4 regions of the Providencia alcalifaciens genome follow, and region 4 is predicted to be linked to each of the others. Evidence: predicted binding sites of a transcription regulator. Region 4 holds the regulator's gene; each other region holds the start of a gene.
The links. Region 4 encodes PurR, which represses purine synthesis genes. Its sites were predicted from a motif close to CANGCAAACGTTTGCNTG; they were not measured.

Region 1 (8,021 bases), 1.4 Mb from region 4:
GCGTTTGATTATGGCAATCTCAAAAACCATCGCTGAACTGGAAAGAATCGGTGACGTCGCGGATAAAATCTGCCAAACCGCACTGGAAAAATTCTCTCAGCAGCACCAGCCATTATTGGTGAGCTTGGAGTCATTAGGTCGCCATACCGTGCAAATGCTGCATGACGTGCTGGATGCTTTTGCGCGCATGGACTTGGAAGAAGCTATCCGTATTTATCGTGAAGACGAAAAGGTAGACCAAGAGTACGAAGGGATTGTTCGTCAGTTAATGACGTACATGATGGAAGACCCGCGTACCATTCCAAGCGTCTTAACTGCGCTGTTCTGTGCTCGCTCCATTGAGCGTATCGGTGACCGTTGCCAGAATATTTGTGAATTTATTTTCTACTATGTTAAAGGGCAAGATTTCCGCCATGTAGGTGGAGATAGCCTTGAAAAAATGCTGACTAGCTCGAAAGACAGCAACAAAGAGTAATCGCTAAACCACTGAGGTGTTCGCACCTCAGTGTTCATCTTCTTCATTTTCTTCTTGCTCGATAAGAGTCTTAATCTGCAACATTTTAGGGGTCGCTCCGATGGATTTTCACCCCTTTTTTTATGTCTACCCATATTCCAAATTGATATAAATATATTATTTAATATTATTTCAAGTGCTAAGAAATAGTTGATAGCTTGTGATGGTCAATTTACGCAAATTTACCGTTAGGGGCATTCAATGAAAGCACGTTTTCTTACTTCCGCACTTTTAGTTGCAGGTCTGGCGCTAACAGCGAATGTCGCTAGCGCAGATAAATTAGATGATATTAAACAAGCGGGAGTGATCCGCATTTCTGTTTTTGACAGTAATCCCCCATTCGGATTTATTGATCCTAAAACCAAAAAACTTGCTGGCTATGATATCGATATCGCCCAAGCGATTGCTGATGATCTTGGCGTGAAATTAGAGCTGCGTCCAACCAACCCAGCTAACCGCATTCCATTGCTCACATCCGGTAAAGTTGACCTGATTGGTGCCAACTTCACAATTACAGACGAGCGTGCAAAACAGGTGGATTTCTCCATTCCTGATTTTGCGACCGGGCAGAAGTTCATTGCTCGTAAAGGTGTCTTGAAAACCCCTGAAGATATCGCGCCGCTGCGTATTGGTGCAGATAAAGGCACGGTGCAGGAAGTGACTCTGCGTGAACGTTTCCCAAATACCAAAGTGATTTCTTATGATGACACTCCCCAAGCCTTTGCCGCGCTGCGTAATGGCAACGTTCAAGCGATTACCCAAGATGATGCGAAGCTGGTGGGCTTGCTAGGTAATTTGCCAGAAAAAGTGAAAGCAGACTTTGAAATCTCACCGTTTAGCTTAACTAAAGAATATCAAGCGTTAGGCGCGAGCAAAGGGGAAACGCGTTTAATTGAGAACGTGAATGCCACCTTGCTGAAACTGGAGAAAGAAGGCAAAGCGAACGAGATTTATAACCGTTGGTTTGGTCCAGACACCAAAGCGGCACAACCTCGTGGTGAATTCAAATTTGCCCCATTGAGCGAACAGCCTAAATCTTAAGTTAGTCATGTAGTTTAGTGAGAATAAACGCCCCTGCCATGTTGCAGGGGTTGTCAGTTATAGCGAGGCGAAATATGTTCGACAAATTTTTCAGCGGTGACTTCTGGTCTGCGCATTTACTAGCACCACAATACCTTGAGTGGTTTGGCTATGGTTTTTTGCTCACAGTCTGGATCTCGATTTGTACGATCATCGCTGCCACGCTATTAGGGTTTATTGCCGCCTCGGCAAGAGACAGCCAAATCGCGCCGCTACGCTGGTTTGTGACCGTTTATATTTCGATTTTCCGTAATACACCGCTACTAGTGCAACTGTTTTTTTGGTACTTCGCCTCGGGAGAAATTCTCCCTCAATCAGCCATGGAATGGCTGAATACTCCCCATGAAATTGAAATTTTAGGGGTTACATTGGGTTGGCCGTCCTTTGAATTTTTAGCCGGATTTGTCGGTTTAACGTTATACACCGTGCCTTTCATTGCGGAAGAAGTGCGCTCGGGTATCCGAGGAGTGCGGCAAGGACAGAAACAAGCGGCTCTCGCTTTGGGGCTTACCTCATGGCAGTCCATGCGCTTAGTGATTTTACCGCAAGCCGTAAAAATCGCGTTACCGCCGCTGTTAGGGCAATACATGAACGTCGTCAAAAACTCGTCATTAACGATGGCGATCGGGGTGGCAGAGCTCTCTTATGTATCACGTCAAGTAGATAGCCAATCATTACAAACATTTGCTGCATTTGGTTTAGCAACGGTACTGTACATCGCAATCATCGCCTTTATGGAAGGCTGGGGTCAATGGCGACAACAGCGTCAGTTGGCTCAGGGGGTATAAGATGGATTTTTCAGTCATTACAGATAACTGGCAATATTTGCTATTTGGGGCTTACCCTGATGGACCACTGGAAGGAGCCGCTCTAACGCTAATTATGAGCATATTGGCTGGTGCCGCGTCTATTGTCCTCGGCACATTGGGCGGTATTGCGCTGGCGATGCTACGTGGCTTCTGGGTGAATCTATTTGCCGCCGTTTTAGGCTTTTTCCGCGCGATTCCCGTTATCATGTTGATTTTTTGGACTTACTTTCTATTGCCTATTGTCTTCGGAACGGAAATTCCGGGCGTGACGGCAGTGGTGTGTGCATTAGCGCTGATCACCTCAGCCTATTTAGCCCACGGCGTGAAAGCAGGAATTTTAGCTATCAGCCAAGGGCAATGGAACGCCGGGCTTTCTCTCGGATTTAACCGCTGGCAAGTGCTGTGGAATGTGGTGTTACCTCAAGCTTTACGCATGATGGTACCTTCCTTTATTAACCAATGGGTTGCGTTAATTAAAGATACCTCCCTGGCGTATATTGTAGGGGTGGCGGAGCTGTCATTCCTAGCAACACAGGTGAATAACCGTGAAATGATCTACCCGCTGGAAGTATTCCTGTTTGTGGCATTTATCTACTTTGTGATGTGCCTGTCAGTCGAAATTATTGCCAATCAAGTGGCGAAAAAACTCAGTGATAAAAGTGCAGCGCGCAGCCGTTCAGCAAAACGCGGTTGGCTGTTTTGGCGACGTCAAAAGCTGATTGCGCTTTCTTAATCGCACAAAGGCGGCGAAAGCCCCAATGGCGGTGTGACAACCGCCATGTCTCCCTCGATATTCATTTACAGTATCAGTCAGTTAGGAAATGCGACTTATTTAAAATGACGCAATCGTTTTCTTTTGCATCGTTTAGTTGTACCATGAGCCGAAAAAAACTTTTTTTCGTGCCCACCACGCATCCATTGGCAATCTAGGGCATGACATTTCGACAAGGCGCATTTTAATGACTAATCAATCATCTGGCTCCTCGCAATCGCAGGGTCTGTTTCAGCGTGTGTTTAAATTACAAGAACACGGTACCACCGCAAGAACAGAGGTCGTTGCAGGGTTCACCACCTTCCTGACGATGGTATATATCGTTTTTGTTAACCCACAAATTTTGTCTGTAGCTGGTATGGATATCAAAGCGGTATTCGTAACCACCTGTTTAATCGCCGCCCTCGGCAGTATTTTAATGGGCTTACTGGCTAACTTACCTATTGCCGTTGCACCTGCGATGGGGCTAAACGCCTTCTTTGCCTTTGTGGTTGTTGGGGCGATGGGCTATTCATGGCAAGTCGCTATGGGCGCTGTATTCTGGGGCGCAGTTGGATTATTTATTCTGACGTTATTCCGTATTCGTTACTGGATCATCGCCAATATTCCCCTGAGTTTACGAGTGGGGATCACCAGCGGTATCGGTCTGTTTATCGCCATGATGGGACTGAAAAACTCCGGTATTATCGTTGCAAACCCAGATACCTTAGTGTCGATTGGTAACCTAACTCACCATAATGTGTGGCTAGGGGCATTAGGCTTTTTCATTATTGCCATTTTAGCGGCGCGTAATATCCATGCGGCAGTATTGGTGTCTATCGCCGTGACTACGCTGATTGGCTTAGCACTGGGTGATGTGAAATATACGGGCATTTTCTCAATGCCACCAAGCATTAGCAGTGTTGTTGGACAAGTGGACTTTGCTGGTTCACTGGATCTCGCACTTTCTGGGGTTATCTTTGCCTTTATGTTGGTGAACCTGTTTGACTCCTCAGGCACCATGATTGGGGTAACAGACAAAGCAGGTATTACCAACGAGCGCGGGACTTTCCCTCGCATGAAGCAAGCGCTGTATGTAGATAGCTTAAGTTCGGTAGCCGGTTCTGCAATGGGGACTTCGTCCGTAACAGCGTATATCGAAAGTTCTTCAGGGGTATCCGTAGGCGGCCGTACGGGCTTAACCGCGATTGTCGTCGGTGTGTTATTCCTGCTGACTATGTTTATCTCTCCGCTGGCAGGAATGGTTCCAGCCTATGCAACCGCAGGTGCGCTGATTTATGTTGGCGTTCTGATGACTTCAAGCTTAACGCGTGTGAAATGGGATGACTTAACGGAATCCGTTCCAGCGTTTATAACTGCGGTAATGATGCCATTTAGTTTCTCGATTACAGAAGGTATTGCGCTAGGCTTTATCGCGTACTGTGCGATGAAGATTGGTACAGGGCGCTGGCGTGATCTGGGTCTGTGTGTGATCCTTGTAGCAGCGATGTTCTTGTTAAAAATGGTTCTCGTCGACGCCTAATATGCTCGAATGCTCGTCATATTTTGCACTGTAGCAGCGTTGGCTTCGGTTGCTAACCCTAGTCACATACTTATGTATGCTCCTAGGGATTAGCAACTCTTGCCGCCTTGCTACAGCACAAACTATTTAGAGCATTGGAATGCTTAGGCAACTTGAATTATTTAGAATATTACTCAAGATGGTTTTCTGTTTTCTGGCGATACAGCTATTTAGAGCATTGGACAACATAAGCAACTTGAATTATTTAGAATATTGCTCAAGGTGACTCTCTATTTTTAGTACAAGACCCTTCAACGAGCTTCCCTTTTGTTGCTTGCATGCAACTCAAATTATTTAAGGTATAATCATTAAAGTATTGCTGCGAATGCAAAGTGAGATAAAATTCACCTACAATTGCAAAGTAGTGCTTTCACCGCTAAAAGGATCCTGCTAGATTCCGCAGCAGAAACTGATTTTATCAAGGTAGCAAACCATGAATTCACCAAAAAAACCGACCAGCAATCCAAAGAAAAAATACCGTAAGACGAAAGAAGAAATTAACGCGGAAGGTCGTGAGCGTAAGCGCGAGAAAAAACATCGCGGGCATAAGTCTGGTAGCCGTAATCAAGACGAGTCTTCAAATGGTCAAAAAAATGGACAAAATGTTCAGGCTGACCCACGTATTGGCAGTAAAAAACCCATTCCATTAATTGTGGAAGATAACAAGCCAACAGCACGTCCAGTTGTGAAAGAGAAGCCAGTTGCTAAAGAAAAACTGACCCCAGAAAAAGAACTGGAAATGTTGGAAAGTGACGATCGTTTAGATGCGTTATTAGCGCGCTTGGAAGAAGGTGAAACGATTACGGCGCAAGAGCAAAAATATGTTGAAACATGCTTAGACCGTATTGATGAGCTGATGAACACTCTTGGCATTGAATATGCTGAAGAAGAGGGTGATGAAGAGGAAGAAGAGAAATTTGATGACATTATGCGCATCTTAAAAAGTAAATAATTGCCTCTCTATTTGTTCCTCCCGCGGCAGGCGGGAGGAATGCTGCTTAATTTCTCGCCTACCTTCCTTTTCTTTGATGTTGCATCAGATCTGTTTTTCCTAACATCGCTATAATCTTTGCGGTATAGACTCTTTACATAAATAGCTAAAAAATAATCTAAAGAGATATAATTAACAGTGATGCTTTCGAGCTTGTGGTCAATTAAGGAATATCAATGTCAGAGCAAAATATTGTTTGGGATCTCTCTCTCATCCAGAAATATAACTATTCAGGCCCACGTTATACCTCTTATCCAACAGCCTTAGAGTTCAATCAAGACTACAACGAACAGGCTTTTGTTGAGGCAACCCAACGTTATCCTGACCGCCCTTTGTCTCTGTACGTCCATATCCCGTTTTGCCATAAACTGTGCTATTTCTGCGGCTGCAATAAGCTGGTCACTCGCCAAAAACATAAAGCGGATGAGTATTTACAAGTCATTGAAAAAGAAATTATCCAGCGTGCTGCGTTACTTAAAAACCGCACAGTGACTCAAATGCACTGGGGCGGCGGTACACCAACGTATCTAGACAAGGCACAAGTGAGCCATTTAGTTGGCTTGCTGAAAAAACATTTTCATTTTGCACCAGATGCCGAGATGTCCATCGAGGTAGATCCCCGTGAAATAGAACTCGACATGATTGACCATCTGCGCAGCGAAGGCTTTAACCGTCTAAGCATGGGTGTTCAAGATTTTAATAAAGAAGTGCAAGTTCTGGTTAACCGCGAGCAAGATGAAGAGTTTATTTTTGCGCTCATTAAACGTGCCAAAGAGACTGGCTTCACTTCAACCAGTATCGACCTAATTTACGGTTTGCCAAAACAGACCCCCGAAAGCTTCGCGTTTACGTTGAAAAAAGTGGCGGAGCTAGCACCTGATCGTCTAAGCGTTTTCAACTACGCTCATTTGCCGAATTTATTTGCAGCGCAGCGTAAAATCAAAGATGAAGACCTACCAACGGCGGAGCAAAAGCTGGATATCCTGCAAGATACTATCGCAACGCTAACATCCGGCGGTTATCAATTTATTGGTATGGATCATTTTGCTCGCCCAGAAGATGAACTGGCAGTGGCGCAGCGAGAAGGGATTTTACATCGTAATTTCCAAGGCTATACCACCCAAGGGGATTGTGATTTATTAGGATTAGGGGTATCGGCGATTAGCATGCTCGGCGATAACTATGCCCAAAATCAGAAAGATTTAAAAACCTACTACGCGCAAGTGGAAGAAAAAGGCCATGCTCTATGGCGTGGATTAGTGCTAACAGATGACGACTGCCTACGCCGCGATGTAATCAAAACGTTGATCTGTAACTTCCAATTGAGCTTTGCCCAAATTGAAGCGCTCTACCCAATCGATTTCAAAAGCTACTTCAAAGAAGACCTAGAACTGCTCAAACCAATGGCAGAAGATGGGCTGGTGGAAGTCAGTGAGAAGGGAATTAAAGTGACGCCTCAAGGGCGTTTGCTGATCCGCAATGTGTGTATGTGTTTTGATGTTTATCTTAGAAGTCAGATGAGGCAGCGCCAATTCTCCCGCGTCATCTGAATACTCTTCATATTTCGTGCTGTAGCGTTGTTGGCTACGTTCGCTAACCCTAGTCACATACTTGTGTATGCTCCTAGGGCTTAGCTTCTCTTGCCGCCTAGCTACAACACGAACTATTTTGAGTATTAAATTTTCTTTATATTTCGTGCGATAGCTGCGTTGGCTTTATTCGGCTACTCGGGTCACATACTTTTGTATGCTCCCCGAGATATCCGAATTTTGCCGCCTTGCTCTAGCGCGAACTATTTAGAACATTGGATGTTTATTAGATAGTTATCTAAAACACTCCACATCCCACATCCCACACTCTGCATATTCCGCAGGGCTAGTGCTTCACTTTTTCGATCAGCTGGTAGGCGGTGTTGATGCGCTCCGGGATTGGGTACCATTGGTTGGAGAGCAGAACGACGGCGATTTTTTCTTCGGGAATAAATACCGCGTAAGTGGCGAATCCGCCGGTGGAGCCAGTTTTGTTATACAGTGCGCGGGATTCTGGTGGCATTGGTGGCTGAATGGCATCCACTTTTTGCGGTTTAAGCGCCATATCATCACGGTTACCTTGTTGTAACTGGGCGAGTGAAACCGGCCACGGGTAACTTTCCCACATCAAATCTTGCACAAACGAATCCGTCATATATACGCCAGCATGTGTATCTTCCACCGCCTCTTGCCACGGTTTTGCCACGTCGGCCACTTGCAGATTAATATCTAAAAAGTGGATCAAATCCTTCGCATTAGACTTCA
Region 2 (8,021 bases), 1.2 Mb from region 4:
CTGAGCTAAGGGCGCATTGTATGCGCAGGCAGCCTATCTGGCTGATGGCGTTGAATTATACGGTTGCTGAGCGCCGAGTCAATGGCTTTTCACTACTTAAATAACGATATGCCCACTTTATCTATCAGATAGACCTGACATTATGGGTAAGTTCTGACAAAATAGAGGCATCCCCCGTGTCTCATATATGGATTAAGTTACAGATGTTAGCAAAAATTATTGATGGGAAAACGATTGCGCAAGCAATTAGACAGGAAGTTGCTCAAAAAGTACAAACTCGTATTGCCAATGGTAAACGAGCTCCCGGGCTTGCCGTTATTCTCGTAGGCGCTAACCCCGCATCTCAAATTTATGTTGGCAGTAAGCGACGTGCTTGCGAAGAAGTTGGCTTTATTTCTCGCTCCTATGATTTACCAGACACGACAACTGAAGCTGAACTGCTCAAGCTGATTGATGACCTTAACCAAGATAATGAAATTGATGGTATCTTAGTTCAGTTACCATTACCTGCTGGCATTGATAACGTCAAAGTGATTGAACGCATTCATCCCGATAAAGATGTCGATGGGTTCCACCCTTATAATGTTGGTCGCTTATGCCAACGTGCGCCTCGCCTGCGTCCTTGTACCCCAAGAGGGATTGTGACCTTACTTGAGCGTTATGACATTAATACCTACGGTTTAAATGCCGTTATTATTGGCGCATCAAATATTGTTGGTCGTCCGATGAGCCTTGAATTATTATTAGCAGGCTGCACCACCACCGTCACTCATCGCTTTACCAAAGATCTCGAACAGCATGTCCGTAATGCGGATTTACTGGTCGTAGCTGTCGGTAAACCTAACTTTATACCGGGCGAATGGATCAAACCGGGCGCTATCGTTATCGATGTGGGTATTAACCGCTTAGAAAATGGCAAAGTGACTGGAGATGTTGATTTCGATGAAGCGTCAAAACGCGCTGCATGGATCACGCCAGTACCGGGCGGTGTTGGGCCAATGACCGTGGCGACACTGATTCAAAACACGCTACAGGCGTGCGAAGAGTACCACGATATTTAATGTAATTTGGAGTCACAATGGATATTTTTCATCTTGATGGTCATCCCCATATCGAGCTATGCGACCTGCTAAAAATTGAAGGTTGGGCAGAAAGTGGAGCGATGGCAAAATCAATGATTGCTGATGGCTTAGTGCAAGTTGATGGCGTTGTTGAAACGCGCAAACGCTGCAAAATTGTCGCAGGCAAAGTCGTTTCTATGGGAAGCGAACAAATTCAGGTTCAAGAATAAGTTAGCCTAGGTAAGCTGAGGCTATTATCAGCTTACCTCTCCTTTAATTACGATGAGGTTTTTCGCGTCGCATCAAGAAACCGCTGCAAATCGAGCAACGTATTATATTGCTTCTCTGTTTGCACCATATCCGCATTACCTGATGTTCGAAGTCCAAGCACAATATCATCAACTTTCAATGTATTATCTTTTTTAGTTAGCTGCATCGCAGCGGCTAAAACACCTGCACGCCCAATTCCAGCTTTACAATGAATAACGGGAAGGGGTTTATTTCTTCCTTCGATGTCTACCCCTTTATTTTTATAGAGTTTAAATAAGCTACCTTCATTAATGATCCCTATGATCCGGTTTAATTTAATTAATTCTTCAATTGCCACCGTCCCACCATCATCCCAATTAGTCACGTGGATCACAGGGAGTGAATGCTTTTTATAGCCATTAACAATATCCATTCTATATTGGCTAAATTCCAACGGTTTCCCTCCTGTATTTGCTTGTTTAGGCTCCACTTTATAGTCATTTTTTTCTCGTTTAGCGGTAACTTCAATAGCGCCATATTTTTGATTACTCATAAAGTAAGGTGGAAGCTTTTCCTTTTGAAAAAGAGAGCCGTGAATCTCTTGCTTTGATGCTAAAACAACCAATATTGGTGTCTTGTTTGCCATGAGCATAGATAGATGATTCTCAATGGCTTGAGCATTATCTTTGGGATATTGGCAGCGAATGACTAACTTTTTCCCATTAATTTGTAGTCGATTTGCAGCAAGAGGTACAACGGATTTATCGGCGATCTGTACTGATATCTGCGTGTGTTTCGCACTACCTATATTGGGATATCGCTGTCCTTTATCCTCAGTGTCGTATTCAATTTTTTTTTCATTCATCAATAACTGCGTTTTTTCAGTCAATTTATCGAATGCCGTAGCTTGAGTAGCGGCTTCTATATTTAATTTTAACTTTGGTCTATTTCTTCTGACGGGTGTTGTTTCAGCCAAATGAGGGCTAAGTTCGGAGATATTTTGGATAGACTTAATACGTTCAGGGAGATGGCTTGTATTTGATGATACTGGAAATTCTGTCGATTGAGATACGGTTAGTCGATTAGCGTTTATTGGAAACATATTTATCCTTATCTATGTTTTCATTGTGAGTGAATTCACCGTTTCGGTGACCCAATGTTAAATTCCATTGTTAACATTTCATTGAACAGTATCGACAACCGCCCCACCCTACGCTTGCAAATTTAGCCGCTGCATCCATAAAAAAACCCACCAAAAATTGATTATTTTTAGTGGGTTTTATTCTTATTTGTTAAGCTGATTAAGCTAGTTAAGCTCAATTCTCTAAATTATTCGAATTGTAGGCAAACAGGTGTTACGTGAAAAACGATAAAGGACAATATTCTAAATAGTTCGTGTTGTGGCTAGGCGGCTAGCAAGGATATCTCGGGGAGCATACATCAGTATGTGACCCGAGTAGCCGAGTGACGCCAACAACGCCACAGCGCGAAATATGAAGAAGATTACTTGCGACGCCACGTCGTGCCAGCAGACGAGTCCTCTAACACAATCCCCATTGACGTTAAAGCATCACGCGCCTGATCCGCCAGCGCCCAATCCTTACTTTGACGCGCATCGTTACGCTGTTTAATTAGCGCTTCGATTTTTGCGACTTCTGCATCATCTTCGCCTTGTGCACCACCTTGCAGGAAGGTTTCAGGATCTTGCTCTAACAGCCCCAGCACTTTTGCCAGCTCACGTAATTGAGCCGCCATGCCGTTTGCCGCATCCATATTTTCAGTTTTCAGGCGGTTTAATTCACGCGCCATATCAAACAATGCCGAATAAGCTTCTGGTGTATTGAAGTCGTCATTCATCGCTTCGCAGAAACGGCTCTTATACGTTTCACCGCCTGCTGGTACTGCCGATTTATCTGTGCCACGCAGCGCGGTATACAGACGCTCTAACGCGGTGCGAGCCTGCTTTAAGTTCTCTTCAGTATAGTTAAGTTGGCTACGATAATGGCCTGAAAGCAGGAAGTAACGTACTGTTTCCGCATCGTAATATTCTAAAACATCACGAATAGTGAAGAAGTTATTGAGAGATTTAGACATTTTCTCTCTGTCAACCATCACCATGCCAGAATGCATCCAGTAATTAACGTATGGGCCATCATGGGCACAAGTAGATTGCGCAATTTCATTTTCATGATGCGGGAACATTAAATCTGAACCGCCGCCATGAATATCAAAATGGTTGCCTAATGATTTACTGTTCATTGCCGAACATTCGATATGCCAACCTGGGCGACCTAATCCCCACGGTGATTCCCAGCTTGGTTCACCCTCTTTGGACATTTTCCATAAAACGAAATCCATTGGATTACGTTTTACATCAGCCACTTCAACACGGGCACCTGCTTGGAGCTGGTCTAAGTCTTGACGAGATAACAGCCCATAGTTTGGATCAGTTTTAACTTCAAACATTACATCGCCATTCTCTGCGACGTAAGCATGCTTACGCTCTATCAAGCTTTCAGTTAGCTCAATAATTTCATGAATATGGCGAGTGGCACGCGGTTCGCTGTCTGGACGTAGGATATTTAATGCATCAAAATCTTTGTGCATTTCCGCTAACATGCGCGTCGTTAACTCTTCCACGCTTTCATTATTTTCAGCGGCACGTTTAATGATTTTGTCATCAATATCAGTCACGTTACGCACATAATTCAAGTCATAGCCTAAATAGCGTAAATAGCGGCTAATTGCATCGAAAGCCACAAAGGTACGACCGTGACCAATATGACACAAATCGTAAATGGTGATGCCACACACGTACATCCCAATCTTTCCAGCATGGATGGGTTTAAATTCTTCTTTTTGGCGAGTCAGTGTATTGAAAATTTGTAGCATCGATTTATTTCCATTTTATTAGTACGTGTATACCTATCATACATCAGATTATCGCGATGTTGAGGGTAAAATATCCAGATTCAACCTTACGAAAATAGCACGGTATTGAATCGCGATCACCCGAAGAAAGCAAGGTTAGCGCCTGACTTTATCGCCTTAATTATTAGGTCACTGTTATGGGATAACCTATTTTGCAAACACACTGTCGCTTCAAGTCAGGTTTTATCTGTGATATAAACTTGCTGATCTCAACGCTTTCGCAAGTTAGCGCATAAAAAACAATTATTCAGGATAGCTATTATGGTTACATTTCATACCAATCACGGTGACATCGTTATCAAAACTTTCGCAGACAAAGCACCAGTGACTGTCGAAAACTTTTTAGCCTACTGCCGTGAAGGTTTCTACAATAATACCATTTTCCACCGTGTTATTAACGGCTTCATGATCCAAGGCGGTGGTTTTGAGCCGGGCATGAACCAAAAAGACACTAAAGCGACTATCAAAAACGAAGCTAATAACGGACTGAAAAACAGTCGTGGTACATTAGCAATGGCTCGTACTAACGATCCACACTCAGCAACAGCACAATTCTTCATCAACGTCGCTGATAATGACTTCTTAAACTTCCGTTCAGAGCGCCCAGATGGTTGGGGTTACTGCGTATTTGCTGAAGTGGTTGAAGGCATGGACGTAGTTGACAAAATCAAAGGTGTTTCTACTGGTCGCAGTGGACATCACCAAGACGTACCTCGCGAAGATGTTGTGATTGAAAAAGTGACTGTCAGCGAGTAATCCCTGAATTTATGTCCACTTATATCATTGCAGATTTGCATTTAAGTGAAGATGAACCGGCGATCACCGCCGGTTTTCTGACATTTATTGAACAACAAGCCATCCACGCTGACAGCCTGTATATCCTCGGTGATTTTTTCAATTATTGGATTGGCGACGATGATAATACCCCTTTGCATCAGCAAGTGGCTCAAGCCCTAAAACAGCTGAGTGAACGTGGTATTCCTTGCTATTTCATTCATGGCAATCGCGATTTTTTATTGGGTCAACGTTATGCAAAACAGTGTGGCATGACAATTTTGCCCCAAGAAACCTTACTTGAACTTTATGGTAAGCGTATTTTAATTATGCACGGTGATACGTTATGCACCGACGATGCCGCTTATCAGAACTACCGTAAAAAAGTCCATACACCTTGGATCCAGCGGATATTTTTACTTCTACCGCTCTTTATTCGCCGCCGCATTGCACAAAAAATGCGTCGCAATAGCCAATATGCCAGCAGTATGAAATCCGAAGCTATTATGGACGTCAATTCTGACGCAGTGATTGATGCCTTAAACCGACATCAAGCACAATGGATGATCCACGGACACACTCATCGCCCTGCTATCCACGAGATTAATCTCAGTGGTCAACTTCATTTTCGTGGAGTCTTAGGCGCATGGCACAGCGAAGGCTCCGCCTTTGTGATCAACGAAAACGGTATTGAGCTTATTTTCTTTCCTTTTTAACATCCCTATCTTGATAAAGTCACACGGCTAAATTGTTAGTCGTCAATACGACTGTTTGCTTGTTTTATAATCACGCAAACGTTTTCCTTGCCCAATTACCGTGATATGATCGGGGCAATTCACATTCCCACCCTTAGGGTGATATTTTTCAATACAGGGATCACACCAAATGACAGCCCAAGTTCCTGCTCAATCTGCGGCAAAAATCGCCATTGTTATGGGTTCTAAAAGTGATTGGACAACCATGCAGCATGCCGCTGACGTGCTGACCGAACTGCAACTGCCTTTCCATGTTGAGATTGTTTCCGCACACCGCACGCCAGACAAACTGTTTTCCTTTGCTGAAAATGCCAAACAGAATGGTTTTGATGTGATAATCGCTGGTGCCGGTGGTGCTGCCCATTTACCAGGAATGTTAGCCGCAAAAACACTGGTTCCTGTCCTTGGAGTCCCTGTACAAAGCGCTGCATTAAGTGGTGTCGATAGCCTGTATTCTATCGTTCAAATGCCAAAAGGCATTCCCGTTGGCACACTCGCCATTGGTAAAGCAGGTTCTGCTAACGCTGCGCTGCTAGCCGCACAAATTTTAGCCACTCATGATAGTGAGCTATTCAACCGCTTATCCGCATGGCGTGAAACACAAACCAACGACGTATTAAATAACCCAGATCCGAGGGAAGTGTAATGAAACCGGTTTGTGTCCTTGGTAACGGTCAATTAGGTCGCATGCTACGCCAAGCTGGCGAACCACTGGGTATTTCTGTCTTTCCTGTTGGATTAGATGCGGAGCCTGAAGCTGTTCCTTATCAGCAAAGTGTGATCACCGCTGAAATTGAACGCTGGCCAGAAACCCCATTAACCAAAGAGTTAGCGCGTCATAATGCGTTTATTAACCGTGATATTTTTCCACGGTTAGCTGACCGCTTCCCACAAAAAAGCCTGTTCGACTCGTTAAGTTTATCCACAGCACCTTGGGCACGATTAGAATCTCCAGACCAATGGCCAGAGTTATTCGCCACTCTGGGTGATTTTTTGATAGTGAAACGCAGAACAGGTGGCTACGACGGCCGTGGTCAATGGCGTGTTCGCCCTGGTGATGAACAAGCGCTCCCTGCGGAAATTTACGGTGAATGCATCGTTGAGCAAGGGATCCCATTTGATGCTGAAGTCTCCGTAATTGGTGCCCGTAGCCAATCTGGTGAATCCGTATTCTACCCAATCACCCATAATCTTCACCAAGAAGGGATTTTACGTACCAGCGTGGCTTTCCCTGATGCAAACCCAGTCCAGCAACAACAAGCACAGGCGATGCTCAGTGCCGTGATGGATGAGTTAGGGTATGTCGGTGTGATGGCAATGGAGTGTTTTGTCGTTGGCGATAAACTGCTGATCAACGAAATCGCCCCTCGCGTTCACAATAGTGGACATTGGACTCAAAACGGCGCTTCCATTAGCCAATTTGAACTCCACTTACGCGCAATTTTAAATTTACCGATGCCGACGCCTGAAGTTTTCAGCCCTGCGGTGATGGTCAATTTAATTGGGACTGATGTTAATCAAGAATGGTTAAATTTACCTTTAGTCCATTTACATTGGTATGAGAAAGAAGTGCGCCCAGTACGTAAAGTGGGTCACTTAAATCTGACTCATAGCGATGTTCATCAACTCGAAAATACCCTCGATAGTTTGATCCCAATGCTGCCAAATGAGTATAAAAGTGGCATTGAGTGGGCAAAAACAAAATTAGGCTGGTACTCTCGCCAAAAATAGGGAAAATAGCGCTATTCGTGCCCGAAAGTGATATTTCGGGCATTGTGCTATTTTTGCCCTACTTTTATAGTGATTACTTGTGAGTGATGACTAACTCACTAGGGCACCACTGGAGTGCATATGCCAGAAACACAAGCCTCACCATTTAGCCCATTATACCAATGGTCAATTCTTATTCTCCTCGGACTGGTTTACTTCCTTGCTACCGCCACTACCTTCACCTCATTAGGCGTAGTATTACCGAGCATGATTGGCGAATTAAAATGGAGTTGGACGGAGGCAGGCTTTGGTTTTACTTTACTCGGTTTAACCTGCGGTTTAGCGAGCTTTCTACCCTCATTGCTGATACGTAAAGTTGGTGTTCGTCTTACGCTGCTTTTAGGCATGCTTGTGTTCTGCTCTGGCTTTTATAGCCTCTATTCCACCGAAGCAATCAGCACCTATTTCTTAGGTACCGCCTTGATTGGCGTCGGGTTTACACTATTAGCGACCGTTCCGGGCACCTATGTACTTTCTCGCC
Region 3 (8,021 bases), 520 kb from region 4:
AAATGACTCTTACCGCCCCCTTCTCTTGACCAGTAATAAATATAACTACCGTGAGGCTGATTAATCGCCGTTTTTAGCGCAGAGAGTAATCCCTCATTTTCCCCTGCATAGAAACTGGCAAAGGTTTCATCATCTGGAAGAGAAAGTGGTAATGAGAGTTGAGATGGTGTATTCAGAAGCGCCTCTGATTGTGCAGTTCAATTAACGCCATTGAGTTTATCATAAATAACAAGAAGAGATGAACAGCCTGACGGTTAATTGCCGGAGCTTTAGCCACTCCGGCAATCTATTTCACTTAATCGTGACTTATTTTTTATTTTCGTCTAAGACTTTCACTTCAGAAGTCACAAACTGTTTTTCTGGGCGAACAAAGGTAATAAAGCGGAATAACAGCGCCATCAGAATACCGACGATTGTCGCCAACGCCATACCTTTCAGTTCAGCTTGACCAATGTGGATCACTGCGCCACTCACACCGATGATTAAAATCACTGAAGTTAAAATCAGGTTTTGTGGTTTGTTATAATCCACTTTCGAATCAATCAGAACACGAATTCCCGATGCACCGATTACGCCGTACAGTAACAGTGAAACACCCCCCATAACAGGTACTGGCACTAATTGAATCGCTGCCGCTAATTTGCCCACGCAAGAGAGTAAGATAGCGATAATGGCCGCGCCACCGATGACCCACGTACTGTAAACCTTAGTAATCGCCATCACGCCGATATTTTCACCGTAAGTGGTATTTGGCGTCGAACCAAAGAAACCCGACAACACGGTAGAGAAACCGTTTGCGAACATGGAACGATGTAAGCCTGGGTTTTTCATTAAGTCACGCTCAACGATATTCGCCGTCACCACTAAGTGCCCAACGTGTTCTGCAATCACCACTAACGCCGCAGGTAAAATGGTTAAAATCGCAAACCACTCAAAGCGCGGTGTATAGAATGTTGGAACTGCAAACCATGGAGCCTCGATAACTGGCGTGAAATCCACTATCCCCATGAAATAAGAGAGTGCATAGCCCGTTAAGAAGCCAATTAAGATTGGGATAATCGATAGGAATCCACGGAAAACCACGGCACACAAAATAGTGACTGACAATGTGGTGATTGAGATAATTAAGGTACTTGAATCAACCGCCGCACCTTCTTTTGGTAACAGCCCAGCCATACTAGCTGCTACTTGCGCTAATTCTAGACCGATAACTGCGACAATCGCCCCCATCGCTGCAGGTGGGAACATCACGTTGATCCAGCCACGCCCTGCCACTTTGACAATCAATGCCACGATACAAAATAGCACCCCGCAGATAATAAACCCGCCAAGCGCTAGCTCATACCCAAGAGGAAGTAAAATTAATACCGGAGAAATAAAGGCGAAACTCGACCCTAAATAAGCAGGAATTTTACCCTTACAGATAAATAAATACAGCAGCGTACCGATCCCGTTGAATAATAAAATTGTTGCCGGGTTCACGCCAAATAAAATAGGAACAATAACCGTTGCCCCAAACATGGCAAACAAATGTTGAAAGCTTAATGGAATGGTTTGTAGTAATGGTGGTCTTTCTTCAACACTTATCGTGCGGCGTGTCATGCTCGTCATCCTCTTATGCGTCGTGAATATTATTTTTTTATCAAAAAAAAGCCGACTCTTCAGTCGGCTTCATTATTATTTAGTACCAAATATCTTATCGCCCGCGTCTCCGAGACCTGGAACGATGTAACCATCTTTATTTAAATATTGATCAATCGAAGCGGTATACAGTTCAACATCAGGGTGAGCAGCTTCTAATGCAGCAATCCCTTCCGGTGCAGCAACAAGAACTAATATTTTAATTGAATTACAACCAGATTTTTTCAGAAGGTCGATAGTTGCAATCATCGAGCCACCGGTTGCTAACATGGGGTCAACAACCAAAGCCATACGCTCATCGATGTTTGAAACTAGCTTTTGGAAATATGGGACAGGTTGTAACGTTTCTTCATCACGGTAAATACCTACTACGCTGATACGTGCACTTGGAACGCTTTCCAGAACGCCGTTCATCATGCCAATACCGGCACGCAGGATAGGAACTACAGTGATTTTTTTACCTTTAATTTGCTCAATTTCTACAGGACCACACCAACCATCAATTGTTACTTTTTCAGTTTCTAGGTCAGCGGTCGCTTCATAAGTCAGTAGGCTACCAACCTCTGAGGCCAGTTCACGAAAGCGCTTAGTGCTTATGTCATGATCTCGCATCAGGCCGAGTTTATGTTTAACGAGAGGGTGTTTTACCTCAACGATCTTCATGGGTTTCTCCTACTTTTTTAAAACGTTACCGGACAAAAAAATCGCGGGATTATACCGCTTTTTTCCCTCAATGCCACTAGTATCATCTTGATTCAGGTCAAACAATCATCAATCTGGCGTTATTTGCTGAATTAGTATACACATAATATTTTTTATGGTGTAGGCAGTGAATAAAATCATGCGCTTTGCGTCACGACATCACAATTTATTGCAGCAAATATTTCAGTCAGAAAGCTATCGCAAACGTTTGCGGAGCCTGATAGAATATCGGCAAATGAAGTTATCTTTTCCAAAATGCAATTGCCTTGGGGGCCGTAGTGACTGATAAAACCTCTCTCAGCTATAAAGATGCCGGTGTTGATATTGATGCAGGTAACGCATTGGTTGAACGTATCAAAGGTGTGGTGAAAGAGACTCGCCGTCCAGAAGTGATGGGAGGATTGGGAGGGTTCGGCGCACTGTGTGCCCTGCCACAAAAATACCGCGAGCCTGTTTTAGTCTCAGGCACTGACGGTGTGGGAACTAAACTACGCCTCGCCATGGACTTAAAACGTCATGAGTCCATCGGTATCGATTTAGTCGCTATGTGCGTCAACGACCTAATTGTCCAAGGTGCTGAGCCACTGTTTTTCTTAGACTATTATGCAACTGGCAAACTGGATGTAGATACCGCCGCGAGCGTTATCACGGGGATCGCGGAAGGCTGTAAGCAGTCTGGCTGTGCATTAGTCGGTGGTGAAACCGCTGAAATGCCGGGCATGTACCACGGCGAGGATTATGATGTTGCTGGCTTCTGTGTGGGTGTTGTTGAGCGCTCTGAAATTATTGATGGCACAAAAGTCAGTGCGGGCGACGCGCTGATCGCGTTAGCCTCAAGCGGCCCTCACTCTAACGGTTATTCATTAGTGCGTAAAATTCTGGAAGTCAGCAAAACCAATCCAGAAACCACGCAATTAGCGGGCAAACCTCTCGCTGATCACCTGTTAGAACCAACCCGTATCTATGTTAAAAATGTCTTAGAATTAATTGCTAAAAACGATATTCATGCCATTGCACACATTACGGGCGGCGGCTTCTGGGAAAATATTCCTCGCGTTTTACCTGACAACACCCAAGCCATCATTGACGGCAACAGCTGGGAATGGCCTGCGGTATTCGAATGGCTGCAACAAGCGGGTGATGTCACCACCCACGAAATGTATCGTACATTTAACTGCGGCGTCGGTATTATCATTGCTCTGCCACAAACCGAAGTTGAATCTGCATTAAAACTGCTGAGCGCATTGGGCGAAAATGCTTGGCAGATCGGGACAATTGGCGAATTACCTGCGGGTGAAGAGCAGGTTGTTATCCGCTAATGAAAAACATCGTTGTTTTGATTTCAGGCAGTGGCAGTAATTTGCAGTCGATTATTGATGCCTGCCAACGCCATGAAATCGATGGGCAAATCGTCGCGGTGATCAGTAATAAAAGTGATGCTTACGGTTTGGTTCGCGCACAAGAGGCTGGCATTCCAGCCCTTTGTGTTAGCTCGAAAGCATTCACTGAACGCCAAGCCTACGATGCTGCACTGTTAGACGCTATCGAGCAGTATCAACCGGATTTAGTGGCATTAGCTGGGTTTATGCGCATTTTAACCCCTGATTTTGTGAAACATTTCACAGGGAAAATGCTGAATATCCACCCTTCTTTATTGCCTAAATATCCGGGGCTGCATACCCATCGACGCGCACTTGAAAATGGTGATAAAGAACACGGTACTTCCGTACATTTTGTCACTGAAGAGCTCGATGGTGGTCCGATTATTTTGCAAGGATATGTGCCGGTGTTACCGCAAGATACTGAAGACGATTTGGTTGAACGCGTTAAACTGCAAGAGCACCTGATTTATCCTCAAGTTATTGCGTGGTTTGTTTCCTGTCGCCTCGTAATGCAAGACGGTAAAGCCCTGCTCGATGGCCAGCCGCTATCAGCGACAGGTTATCACGCAAATTAATGCGCAATTCAGTAGATTTAAATACATTCGCTCAGATTTGGTTGGCAGGTCTGAGCGAATAACTCAAGTTCAGCCATCCGCAAGAAACGCTTTATTTCCCACCCGCCAAATCGATAAAACTTCCCGTGACGTAAGATGCCTCACCAGACAACAACCACGCGATAGCCTGAGCGACTTCTTCTGGCTGGCCTCCACGTTTCATCGGTAAACTCTCTTTAACCCGATCAACCCGTGCAGCTTCACCACCATCGGCATGCATATCTGTATAGATAAAACCGGGGCGGACGGCATTGACTCGAATACCCTCCCCAGCGACTTCGAGAGATAAACCAATCGTCATTGTATCGATGGCACCTTTGGATGCGGCATAGTCCACATACTCATGTGGGGAGCCAAGGCGAGATGCCGCAGAAGAAACATTAACAATCGCGCCACCTTGCCCACCATGACGAAACGCCATACGTTTGACCGCTTCACGCGCACAGAGAAAGCTACCGCTGACATTCGTTGCAAATAATTGAGCTAATCGCTGTGCATCTAACTGCTCTATTGAGGCTTGAGGCATGATTATTCCTGCGTTGTTAACCAGCCCAGAAATGGGGCCTAATTCTTTATCGATCTGCTGAAACAACGAAACAATTTGTTCTTCCTGAGAAATATCGGCCTGCACCGCAATGGCGGTACCACCTGCATGGCGAATTATGTCTAAAACTTCCTGCGCGCAGTCTTGACGAGTGTGGTAGCCAATACAAACTTTATGACCTTTATGTGCCAAATTGATTGCTGTCGCTCGACCGATACCGCGATCGCCACCCGTTATCAACGTAATATTGTTTTTCATGTTTTATGCGCCCAGTTTTAATTTTATTTTTTCTTATTGACCAATATTAAGACTGAAATGTACAGGTAAAATACTGGCATGACGAAAAATACACGTTTTCCTGACAATTTAGTGATAAGCCACCAACAAACGCGCTTACTAAGAGTGAGGCTCCTAAATAAGCACTTCGATAGCGTTCTGGAGCCAGATGATTAACCGGAAAGGCAGCGCTGAGCGAGAAACAGACATCTCTCTAAAGATTGCGAATAAATAACAAGTTGGAAAAAGCGGTTAAGTATAAAATTTAACTTTCTCCACTTTGTTTTATTTCAATAATCTAAGTGAATCACTCTTCTAAACAGTTTTTTCGTTCATGCTCAATAAGCCATTCTTTACGCGCTATACCACCACCATAACCTGTCATTGCACCATCTTTACCAATAATTCTGTGGCACGGTATGATGATAGCTATTCGGTTCGCACCATTGGCTGCCGCCACTGCGCGTACTGCTTTGATATTCCCAATCTGCTCAGATAGTGCTTGGTAGTGAGATATTTGCCCATAGCTAACACCACGTACCCCTAGCCAGACAGAACGTTGGAAATCACTACCTGGGGTAACTAGGCGTAGATCAAATTTCTGACGTGTTCCAGAAAAATACTCGGTAATCTCTTTTTCAGCCTGACGTGTATGAACGTTTTCCCCTGAAATTATTCGCGCTTTAAGCAACTTTTGAAGATAGCGAAATTCGGCTTCCAACATTCTTCGGTCAGTAAACTCCAGCAGACAAACACCGTGTTCTGTGGCACAGACAAACATGGGCCCAAGTGGTGTAGTAAAACGGTGAATCATAATCATCTGACTCTGCTGAGTCGGGGCAGCACCTGTTATGTTCTTATAGGTATAACCAAAACCGCTCAATGATTCATAACCATTATCCAAAGCAACATCCGTGGCAGTTCGACCACTTTTAAGCTCTTGAACCGCTATATTAACCCGCTGCATTCGTTGAAATGTCTGGAAGGTAATTCCATGATTTTGTAGAAACCAACGACGTACTCTTTCTGGGCTGATACCATGCATCCGTAATTCAGAATCTTTTATTTTTGCTTTAGGGTATGCACGTACAAGCCCCAGCGCTTGCTCAATGAAAAGCGGTGCACTATATGCATTTTCTGTAGGACGACACACTTTACAGGGGCGAAACCCTGCATCCAAAGCCGACTTAAAATCTCGATAAAAATCAACATTTTTACGTTTTGGTTTACGTGCCCGACACACTGAAATACAAAATACGCCAGTAGTTTTGACACCAACAAAAAAAACGCCTGTATATTCTGCATTGCGTTCAAGTAATGCCTGATACCAGATATTACACTGATTATTATCGAGAACTTTCATCCACAAAAACTCCTGCAAATGTCTGCTGTGATTGGATAGTTAACATCAAGTCTCTAAGCTTTGTTTGAAGAGCAGAATGAATAAAATTCCCCATTGAAATACGTTTTACGCCCAGTATACTTAATCTCTCAAATTTAGGCAGATTAGGCATACACATTACATTTAATGGCAAGCTAATTGATTTGGAAATAATCTCTATATCATTTTCTAATGTTAGGCATGGGACAAAAAGCCCATCAGCACCCGCTGCTTTATAAAGCCGCCCGCGGAACAAGGTTTCCTCCAATGATTGTTCATGATTTAGGAGGTATGTATCGGTACGAATATTTAAAAATAATGGGCTATCTTCTAAGATTAATGCCGCTCTTATCTCTTTTAATGCCTCGGAAAATATTGTTGCATCACCAAGTTGTCTGACACCATTAATCACTCTGCTGTCTTCAAGGTTTATACCAACAACCCCTAACTGAATAAGGCGTTTGAGATTAATAGCAATCTCCTCAGAGGTATCACCAAATCCAGCTTCTACATCAACGCTTAATGGTAGATTACTAACAGATTTGATGCGACTGACAATGTAAAATAGCTCATCAAAAGAAATGGATTCCCCATCTTCGTAACCTAATGTAGCGGCAATCGCTGCACTTGAAGTCCCTAGTGCCTGATAGCCTGCTTGCTGCGCAGCAATCGCACTTCCTGCATCCCAAACATTCGCAATAAGTAGCGGTTTATTTTGATTATGAAGCTCAATGAAATTCATGTTTATCTCCTTTTTGAATGAAGATAAACCTAAAATATTCAATGCTCCCTAACAACCGAAAATTGGACGACCATTTTTGTATGTTATCTATATCAACCAAGGAAAAATCTTCTCTACTTTGTTGTTCAACACGCTCTAGTTCTTATAACGTCCGCTCTTGGCACAAGGCTGTCCGCTATTTTAGATTTACATCACCGCCATCCCGACTCAGTTCTGTACGAGTACAATCTTTAGATGGATACAATTTCCGCCCTTTTCTATTTCTAGCCACGTATTTTCAGATATTACGTTCACTCTTGTGGTCTAAACCCACCATCAACCACATGCCAACCACTCCCCCTTAAACCAACTAATCTTCGACAAACTCTCCCTCACCCTGCTTTCTGTCATTATTTTATTGCAAATAAGTGGTATCCTTATAACAGCGCTAAGTAATTAATTTTCTAGTTGATACTTTCGCCATAAATAGTTTTATAATTAATAACAATCGAGGTGTTTTATGACGACCGGGCAAGCTCATCTGTTTAAGTTGCGCCCACTTGAGCGTGAAGACTTAGCTTTCATCCACCAGCTGGACAATAACGCCAATATTATGCGTTATTGGTTCGAAGAGCCTTATGAGGCATTCGTTGAGCTCAGTGATCTTTACGATAAGCATATTCACGACCAATCCGAACGCCGCTTTATTGTCGAATCAGACAGTGAAAAAGTCGGTTTAGTCGAGCTGGTTGAAATTGAT
Region 4 (8,021 bases):
ATATAGTTATTCTTAAAATTATGTCATTTACAGTTGATTTATATGAGTTTCATCATCGTTTTGAATAAATAAAATTTTATTGAAATGTAACTATTGGAATTAATTCAAATGAATTGATTTATTATTAAATCATTTAACTTATAATAGTTTTATTGACAATCAAAATAGAGACTGTTGAGGATCATTCATGTCTTCTTGAGCCGTTTTCTTATTATTTGCCCTTAAAAATCGCTGGCGACATAAACGGATGACATGACGTTTTTCAGCGTTAGTGAACTGTAACCAACCAAAACGTTCATCTCGGGTTCGATAACAACCTCGGCAATATCCCTGCTCGTTGGTCTGGCATATTCCACGGCAAGGGCTTGGAATGTCAAAAAACTCAAGTTGTTCTGCCATCGTTAACCACCCGTAATATAAACATAAAATTATGATATACTCCCTTAAATTGAGTATAGCCATGATATGACTAAAAAATAAACCTCAATCGCTGTATTTAGTCATATTGTCACGTTATATTGATAGATAAATCGATTCGACTTTAAGCATTATTGCCTGAAGAATTTATAGGGAAACTACTATTATGCGCTTACTACATACCATGCTCCGTGTTACCGACATGCAACGCTCCATTGATTTTTATACCAAAGTATTAGGTATGCGCTTACTACGCACGAGCGAAAATACAGAATACAAATATTCTTTAGCATTCGTCGGTTACAGCGATGAAAGTGAAGGTGCTGTTATCGAGTTAACTTATAACTGGGGCGTAACAGAATATGATTTAGGTAATGCTTATGGTCATATTGCATTAGGTGTTGATGATGTTGCTAAAACCTGTGAAGACATTCGTCAAGCTGGTGGAAATGTCACTCGTGAAGCAGGACCCGTCAAAGGTGGTACAACCGTTATCGCTTTTGTTGAAGATCCAGATGGCTATAAAATTGAGCTTATCGAGAACAAAAGTGCAAGCAAAGGATTAGGCAATTAATCCCTCACATACATTTTATATTTTAGGTGGTGATAACCATCACCTAAAATTTCTTCAGTATCTACCTGCAAAAATGTATTCCCTTTGGCATAATGAAAGCCAACCAGAAACTGTAAATTGAAAGCCTAATGTCTGAAAAAAATAATCCTAACTCACTGGTTAACCGCTTCCGGGGTTACTACCCAGTCGTTATTGATGTCGAAACTGGTGGGTTCAACCCCAAAACTGATGGCCTATTAGAGATAGCGGCCATTACACTCAAAATGGACAAAGATGGCTGGTTAGCCATTGATGAAACACTGCATTTTCATGTAGAACCATTTGAAGGGGCGAATTTGGAACCCTCAGCTCTGGAGTTCACAGGTATTGACCCCACTAACCCCCTACGTGGTGCAGTGAGCGAATATGAAGCATTACATGCCATTTTTAAAACAATTCGAAAAGGTATGAAAAATACTGATTGCAATCGCGCGATCATGGTGGCTCATAACGCAAATTTTGATCACAGCTTTGTTATGAATGCAGCAGAGCGTTCAGGGTTAAAGCGCAACCCTTTTCATCCCTTCGCAACCTTTGATACTGCAGCACTGAGCGGATTAGTCTTTGGACAAACCATTCTTGCGAAAGCGTGTGTCACCGCAGGTATTCCATTTGATGGCAAGCAAGCCCACGGAGCCCTATACGATACTAATCGCACCGCGCTATTATTTTGCGAATTAGTCAATAAATGGAAAAAATTGGGCGGATGGCCACTACCTAGTGAACCACAGTAATTTAGTTTTAATTCCTCAAATATAAAAAAACCGTATTAGTTTTACGCTAATACGGTTTTCATCAATATAAGCATGAAAGCTTATTGAACCATTTGATTACTCAGTGATGGTTTCGTCTGCTGGACGGTATTTATCCGCAGTTTCTTTGATCAGCGCTTGCAATTCACCGCGTTGGAACATTTCAACGATAATGTCACAACCGCCAACTAACTCGCCATCAACCCATAACTGTGGGAATGTTGGCCAATTAGCATATTTTGGCAGCTCCGCACGAATGTCCGGGTTTTGTAAAATATCAACGTAAGCAAAACGCTCACCGCAAGAAGACAGTGCTTGAACAGCTTGAGCAGAAAAACCGCAGCTAGGCAGTTTTGGAGAGCCTTTCATGTATAATAAAATTGGATTTTCTTTAACTTGGCGCTCAATTTTTTCGATTGTTGTCATTTTATATCCTAAAACGTGGGTGCTGATTTTGCAGTCACTGAGCCACTTTGAATCATTTGCAAGGTAACTCATTAGACAGAACACATTGACCGGTGTAATCGCCGGCATAGTCAAAACATCGCAAATTGTTCCATGATTGTTTCATACAATATGCCAGTTTTATAAGTTGAATACTATAGCACTCCTATTTGCTGTACTCAAAAGGTGAAAAGCAAATAGCAACGTTTTCTTTTTACTATAAAAAATTCACGTTAGGTGTTTTTGCCGTGTAATCATAGGAGTTATTTGTTAATATATTAGCAAATTAATAACACTTGATGTATTCCCCTGCTCTTCAATGACAATAACGACACGCAGTGGAATAATAATTATGCAACTTACTAACAATTAAGGCATAAATAGCATCATGGAACAGTTTTTTTCTTACTGTAACCTGTATTCTGTTATGATAAAAACATGACTTACAATGCGGCGCAATAGCTAACCATAGCTTGACGTCGCGATACTAGAAGTAGATTAATTAATAGAAGTACATTTAATTTCGCTCATTTTACGAGCAAACACCCTAAACACTGAATAAAAGCAATCAAGGAGTACGCAATGTCTTTTGAATTACCAGCTCTACCTTATGCTAAAGATGCTTTAGAACCTCATATCTCCGCTGAAACCTTAGAATACCACTACGGTAAGCACCACAACACCTATGTTGTTAACCTGAACAACCTGATCAAAGGCACCAAATTTGAAGGTCTGTCTTTAGAAGATATCATCAAAACTTCTGAAGCTGGCGTATTCAACAACGCCGCTCAAGTTTGGAACCACACTTTCTACTGGCACTGCTTGGCACCAAATGCAGGTGGAGAGCCAACAGGTAAAGTTGCAGAAGCTATCAATAAAGCATTCGGTTCATTTGCTCAGTTCAAAGAGCAATTCACTGATGCCGCAGTTAAAAACTTCGGTGCAGGTTGGACTTGGTTAGTGAAGAAAGCAGACGGCAGCCTGGCTATCGTTAATACGTCTAACGCGGCAACACCAATTTCTGGTGACGACAAGCCAGTTCTGACTGTAGATATCTGGGAACACGCTTATTACATCGACTACCGTAACGCACGTCCAAAATACTTAGAAAACTTCTGGGCGCTGGTTAACTGGAAATTTGTTGAAGAAAATCTGGCTTAATTTTAGTTCAGTTCTAAAATGACTAAGGGCGAGTGTAATACTCGCCCTTAATTATTTCTCATCCTTAGTCGCTAGGATGGAAATGAAATCAAAAAATGTGCACAGCAAACAAAATAATTACCGCTAAAGAGCCAAACGCAGCTAGCAATCCATATTTAAAATCTGTATCCATGAGACCCTCTCATATAAAGAAATTGAATTATCAAATAACCATAAAATAAAAAGGTTATTTCAGTATACATGCACAAAAATGTAAAACCAGTGTCTATATCACATGTTATAACATCAATTATTTCTTTCGTTTTTGCGCTAGATCAGACAAAATCGATAACAAATCGCTAAATTATTGCCAGCAAAGGTACTATGCATCAATATGCAGGTAATTATTTAACTAGAATTATTTTAGAGACCAAGTTTTGGTTAGGAGTTTTTTCTTCTCATGGCAACAATTAAAGATGTGGCGAAACGTGCGGGCGTCTCTACCACAACCGTCTCCCATGTTATCAACAAGACGCGTTTTGTCGCTGATGATACAAAAACAGCCGTTTGGGCCGCCATCAAAGAGCTCAATTATTCTCCGAGTGCGGTTGCGCGTAGTTTAAAAGTCAACCACACCAAATCAATTGGCCTGTTGGCAACATCAAGTGAAGCCCCCTATTTCGCAGAAGTGATCGAGTCTGTCGAGAATAGTTGCTATGAGAAAGGCTATACTCTAATTTTATGTAACTCTCACAATAACTTAGGCAAGCAAAAAGCTTACTTGCAAATGTTGGCACAAAAACGTGTCGATGGGCTACTTGTGATGTGTTCAGAATACCCCGACACCTTGATTGGAATGTTAGAAGATTACCGAAATATTCCAATGGTTGTCATGGACTGGGGTACCTCTCGCGGGGATTTCACTGACAGTATTATTGATAACTCTTTCCACGGTGGTTATTTAGCGGGTCGTTATCTTATTGATCGTGGTCATCGTGAAATTGGCGTGATCCCCGGCTCCCTTGAAAGAAATACAGGTATTGGGCGTTTAACAGGCTTCAAAAAAGCCATGGAAGAAGCCAAAGTTACGTTGAAAGATGAATGGATTGTTCAAGGGGATTTCGAACCAGAATCAGGCTACAAAGCAATGATGCAAATCCTCAGTAACAAACACCGTCCTACAGCTGTCTTCTGTGGAGGAGACATCATGGCGATGGGAGCAATCTGTGCAGCTGACGAGATGGGATTACGCGTCCCTCAAGATATTTCCATTATTGGCTATGATAACGTGCGTAATGCGCGCTATTTCACCCCCGCGTTAACCACAATCCACCAGCCAAAAGAGCGTTTAGGTCAGATGGCATTTGCGATGTTGCTCGATCGTATTGTGAATAAACGCGAAGATGCGCAAACGATTGAAGTTCACCCGCGTTTAGTTGAACGCCGTTCCGTGGCTGACGGTCCATTTATTGATTATCGCCGCTAATCCTATCTCAGAACATTAGCTCGAAAACCACTCCGCGTTGAGCGTTTCGCTATCACCAAGATAGTCAAGAAGCCATCTCAGCGCTGGAGATGTATCCTTTTCAACCCACGTTAAGCAGCAAGGGCTTTCAGGAAACGGCTGCGCTAATTCCAGCTCAACTAGCTTGCCTTCTGCACACAACGGAGCCGCACGGTGCTCTGGAACCATCCCCACACACAAACCATTTGCCAAACACGCTAAACCACTTTCCCAGTAAGGCACAACTAAGCGACGTTGGTTGTCCAGCGCCCAAGTGTCCCTTTTCGGTAAGCTTCTTGAGGTATCTTCTAAGCACAAACTTGGATATTCACGCATTTGGTCATCCGTCAGCTTGCCCTGAATTTTCGCTAATGGATGATCGGGGCTCGCAACACAACGCCATGACATAAAACCCATGTCACGGAAACTATAGCGCTCACCAATTGGTGATGCTCGGGTCGCGCCAATCGCGACATCCACACGTCCATCCGCTAAAGCATCCCAAACCCCATTAAACACTTCAGGGTGGATATACAGTTCAATGTCAGGAAAATGACGATAAAAGTCCAAAATCAACTGTTCTGTACGCTGCGGTTTTACGATGCAATCAACAGCAATACTGAACTGTCCACGCCACCCATTGGCAACTTGTTGGCATTGGTGTCGAGTATCAATCATTTTTTTGATAACACTTCGACTTTCTTTAATAAAAATAACCCCAGCTTCCGTCAATACTACATCACGGTGACGGCGCTCGAATAGCGGAACTGCCAACCATTCTTCGACTTGTTTTACTGTGTAACTGATCGCTGAAGGGACTCGATGCAACTCATCCGCAGCACCACTAAAGCTTCCCGTTCGAGCAACTGCGTCTATGACTTCAAGTGCATGAGCTGACCACATTTTCTTTCCCTTCAAATTATTTGATAGCAGAGTCCAAATATTACCGTTTCACAACGTAAAAAAATAGCCTATACAATAAGATAACTATTAACATTATTTTAAATATAGATTAAGCAAAAACTATGACAAATACTGCGACAAAAAACTCCTCTGGATTTTTGATTTACCTTGCTGGCCTAAGCATGCTGGGGTTTTTAGCCATCGATATGTATCTGCCTGCCTTTGGTTCAATGCAAACATCCTTAAATACGACTGAAGGCGCTATCAGCGCATCTCTGAGTATCTTTCTAGCGGGCTTTGCTTTTGCCCAGCTACTATGGGGACCCCTTTCAGATAAATTAGGCCGTAAACCTATCCTTATTGTGGGGCTTTCCCTGTTTATTGTTAGCTGCTTAGCAATGATTTGGGTCACCGATGCTACTCAGCTATTAATCCTTCGATTCTTACAGGCTGTTGGCGTTTGTTCTGCTGCAGTTTTATGGCAAGCCCTCGTTATCGACCGCTATAACGAAGCTGATACTCAAAAAGTATTTGCTTCTATCATGCCTTTAGTGGCTCTTTCTCCCGCCTTAGCGCCCCTCTTAGGTGCCTGGGTGCTTGAACACAAAAACTGGGAATTTATCTTCATCGTGCTGATGATGGTGGGCGTTTTACTTTTGCTACCGACTTTGATGTTAAAAAAAGTTGCCCCGAAAGTCACAGCAGAAGAAAACCAGCCACAAACCAAAATTTCCTTTGCTACCTTGTTACGCTCCCCTGTTTTCAGTGGTAACGTGCTTGTGTACGCAGCATGTAGCGCTGGCTTTTTTGCATGGTTAACGGGTTCACCGTTTATTCTACGCAATATGGGCTTTAACCCTGCAGATATCGGCCTGAGTTATATTCCTCAAACACTGGCATTTATTGTCGGGGGATACGGCTGCCGCTTCGTATTAGCTAAAGTTCGCGCTGAAACGTTGTTCCCAATCTTGCTAGCCGGTTATGCCGTTAGCATGATGATTCTCTTCGCCATGTCGATTTATACTCAGCCAACATTAACCATGATTTTAGTTCCATTCTGTTTTATGGCAGCAATGAACGGAGCATCATACCCAATTGCAGTAGCCAAAGCCCTCAATACGTTCCCATCAGCTAGTGGTAAGGCCGCTGCATTACAAAATGCCTTACAGTTAGGGTTATGCTTCTTAGCTAGCTTATTAGTATCTGCGCTTACCTTTAACCCTTTACTTGCTACTACTGGCGTGATGGCATTCACGGTGATCCCAATGATTATAGGCTATTTCATGCAGCGTTGTGCCAGCAAATCAAATAATGCGATTAAGCATACTGAATATCAGCATGATTAATCGTTAATTAAAGTTATTTTTTAGAATCATTATAGTCAGCCACGTTACCATTATTGATAACGTGGCTGATTTTTTATTTTGGTTAATACGTATTTATTGGAGTTAATTTTTTTCCTATAACACGCTATTATTAGCATATTCAATTATGACGTTTTGAAGAGCCATGCTGACACAGTATTATCCTCCTGATGAATTAAAAGAGTTTGTTAGTTCAGTTTTGATTATCAAGAAATTTACTGATGCTATTAAAGTCTTCCCAGGCACAGGTGCTGAAATCTGGGTTTCGACTGAAAATATTAGCATGTCGACTCACGAGCATACATCCGTCAATCCATTTCAGTTAATCATCCCCAGAGTCAATATATTTACGGCTATCCCGAATAATGCCAGTGTGATGGTGCTGCGTATTCGCCATGATGCCTTACGTTTTTTGCTTCCCCAGCGCACGTTAAATTATACGGATATCCCCACTCCGCTTAACCAAGTTTGGAGTGATAACTGGTTTAAATCATTGGCCAATTCTTCTTTTAAAGAGTTGAATTCGTGTTTTTACGTCACTAAAGCAACCAAAAAAAACCATTTTATTGACCAAGTCATCGATTCCCTTTATCGAAATCCAAATAAAAAAATTACCGAGATTGCCGATGATATTGGCTACAGCGCACGCTTAGTTCAAAAAGAATTTTTAAAAGAATTTGGGATCACACCAAAACGCTACCAGATCAATTGTCGCCTAGAGCAAGTGATGAAAACCATGGTGAAAGAACAAGATACTTATCGTTGGTTTGAAACGGGCTATTATGATCAATCCCACTTTTATCGTGATTTTAAGCGTTACTTTACCATGACACCGTCGGCGTTTTTAAAGTCAAATTATTCGCTTTTTTACAATACAAAAACAA

Region 1: the regulator PurR is predicted to act here: its motif matches at 3,243-3,260, upstream of LDO73_RS01205 (NCS2 family permease).
Region 2: the regulator PurR is predicted to act here: its motif matches at 5,803-5,820, upstream of purE (5-(carboxyamino)imidazole ribonucleotide mutase).
Region 3: the regulator PurR is predicted to act here: its motif matches at 2,541-2,558, upstream of purM (phosphoribosylformylglycinamidine cyclo-ligase).

Annotation. Positions count from the first base shown of each region.
Region 1 is NZ_OU659204.1:272,699-280,719, forward strand. Features, by position in the region: gene phoU (phosphate signaling complex protein PhoU) at 1-475, shown strand, start outside; gene LDO73_RS01190 (ABC transporter substrate-binding protein) at 716-1,555, shown strand; gene LDO73_RS01195 (amino acid ABC transporter permease) at 1,630-2,382, shown strand; gene LDO73_RS01200 (amino acid ABC transporter permease) at 2,384-3,136, shown strand; gene LDO73_RS01205 (NCS2 family permease) at 3,363-4,697, shown strand; gene yihI (Der GTPase-activating protein YihI) at 5,170-5,688, shown strand; gene hemN (oxygen-independent coproporphyrinogen III oxidase) at 5,904-7,277, shown strand; gene ampC (class C beta-lactamase) at 7,603-8,021, opposite strand, start outside.
Region 2 is NZ_OU659204.1:2,853,920-2,861,940, forward strand. Features, by position in the region: tRNA gene LDO73_RS13105 (tRNA-Arg) at 1-15, opposite strand, end outside; gene folD (bifunctional methylenetetrahydrofolate dehydrogenase/methenyltetrahydrofolate cyclohydrolase FolD) at 204-1,061, shown strand; gene ybcJ (ribosome-associated protein YbcJ) at 1,079-1,291, shown strand; gene LDO73_RS13120 (protein-tyrosine phosphatase family protein) at 1,339-2,412, opposite strand; gene cysS (cysteine--tRNA ligase) at 2,814-4,202, opposite strand; gene ppiB (peptidylprolyl isomerase B) at 4,503-4,997, shown strand; gene lpxH (UDP-2,3-diacylglucosamine diphosphatase) at 5,009-5,731, shown strand; gene purE (5-(carboxyamino)imidazole ribonucleotide mutase) at 5,901-6,416, shown strand; gene purK (5-(carboxyamino)imidazole ribonucleotide synthase) at 6,416-7,501, shown strand; gene LDO73_RS13150 (CynX/NimT family MFS transporter) at 7,622-8,021, shown strand, end outside.
Region 3 is NZ_OU659204.1:2,204,382-2,212,402, forward strand. Features, by position in the region: gene hda (DnaA inactivator Hda) at 1-176, opposite strand, end outside; gene uraA (uracil permease) at 307-1,602, opposite strand; gene upp (uracil phosphoribosyltransferase) at 1,678-2,304, opposite strand; gene purM (phosphoribosylformylglycinamidine cyclo-ligase) at 2,622-3,662, shown strand; gene purN (phosphoribosylglycinamide formyltransferase) at 3,662-4,300, shown strand; gene LDO73_RS10230 (SDR family oxidoreductase) at 4,392-5,141, opposite strand; gene LDO73_RS10235 (bifunctional transcriptional activator/DNA repair enzyme AdaA) at 5,467-6,522, opposite strand; gene LDO73_RS10240 (isocitrate lyase/PEP mutase family protein) at 6,506-7,282, opposite strand; gene speG (spermidine N1-acetyltransferase) at 7,782-8,021, shown strand, end outside.
Region 4 is NZ_OU659204.1:1,688,418-1,696,438, reverse strand. Features, by position in the region: gene LDO73_RS07775 (DUF1289 domain-containing protein) at 160-399, opposite strand; gene gloA (lactoylglutathione lyase) at 584-991, shown strand; gene rnt (ribonuclease T) at 1,120-1,764, shown strand; gene LDO73_RS07760 (Grx4 family monothiol glutaredoxin) at 1,861-2,208, opposite strand; gene sodB (superoxide dismutase [Fe]) at 2,809-3,387, shown strand; gene LDO73_RS18200 (YnhF family membrane protein) at 3,476-3,559, opposite strand; gene purR (HTH-type transcriptional repressor PurR) at 3,827-4,852, shown strand; gene punR (DNA-binding transcriptional activator PunR) at 4,868-5,773, opposite strand; gene punC (purine nucleoside transporter PunC) at 5,896-7,119, shown strand; gene LDO73_RS07730 (helix-turn-helix transcriptional regulator) at 7,283-8,021, shown strand, end outside.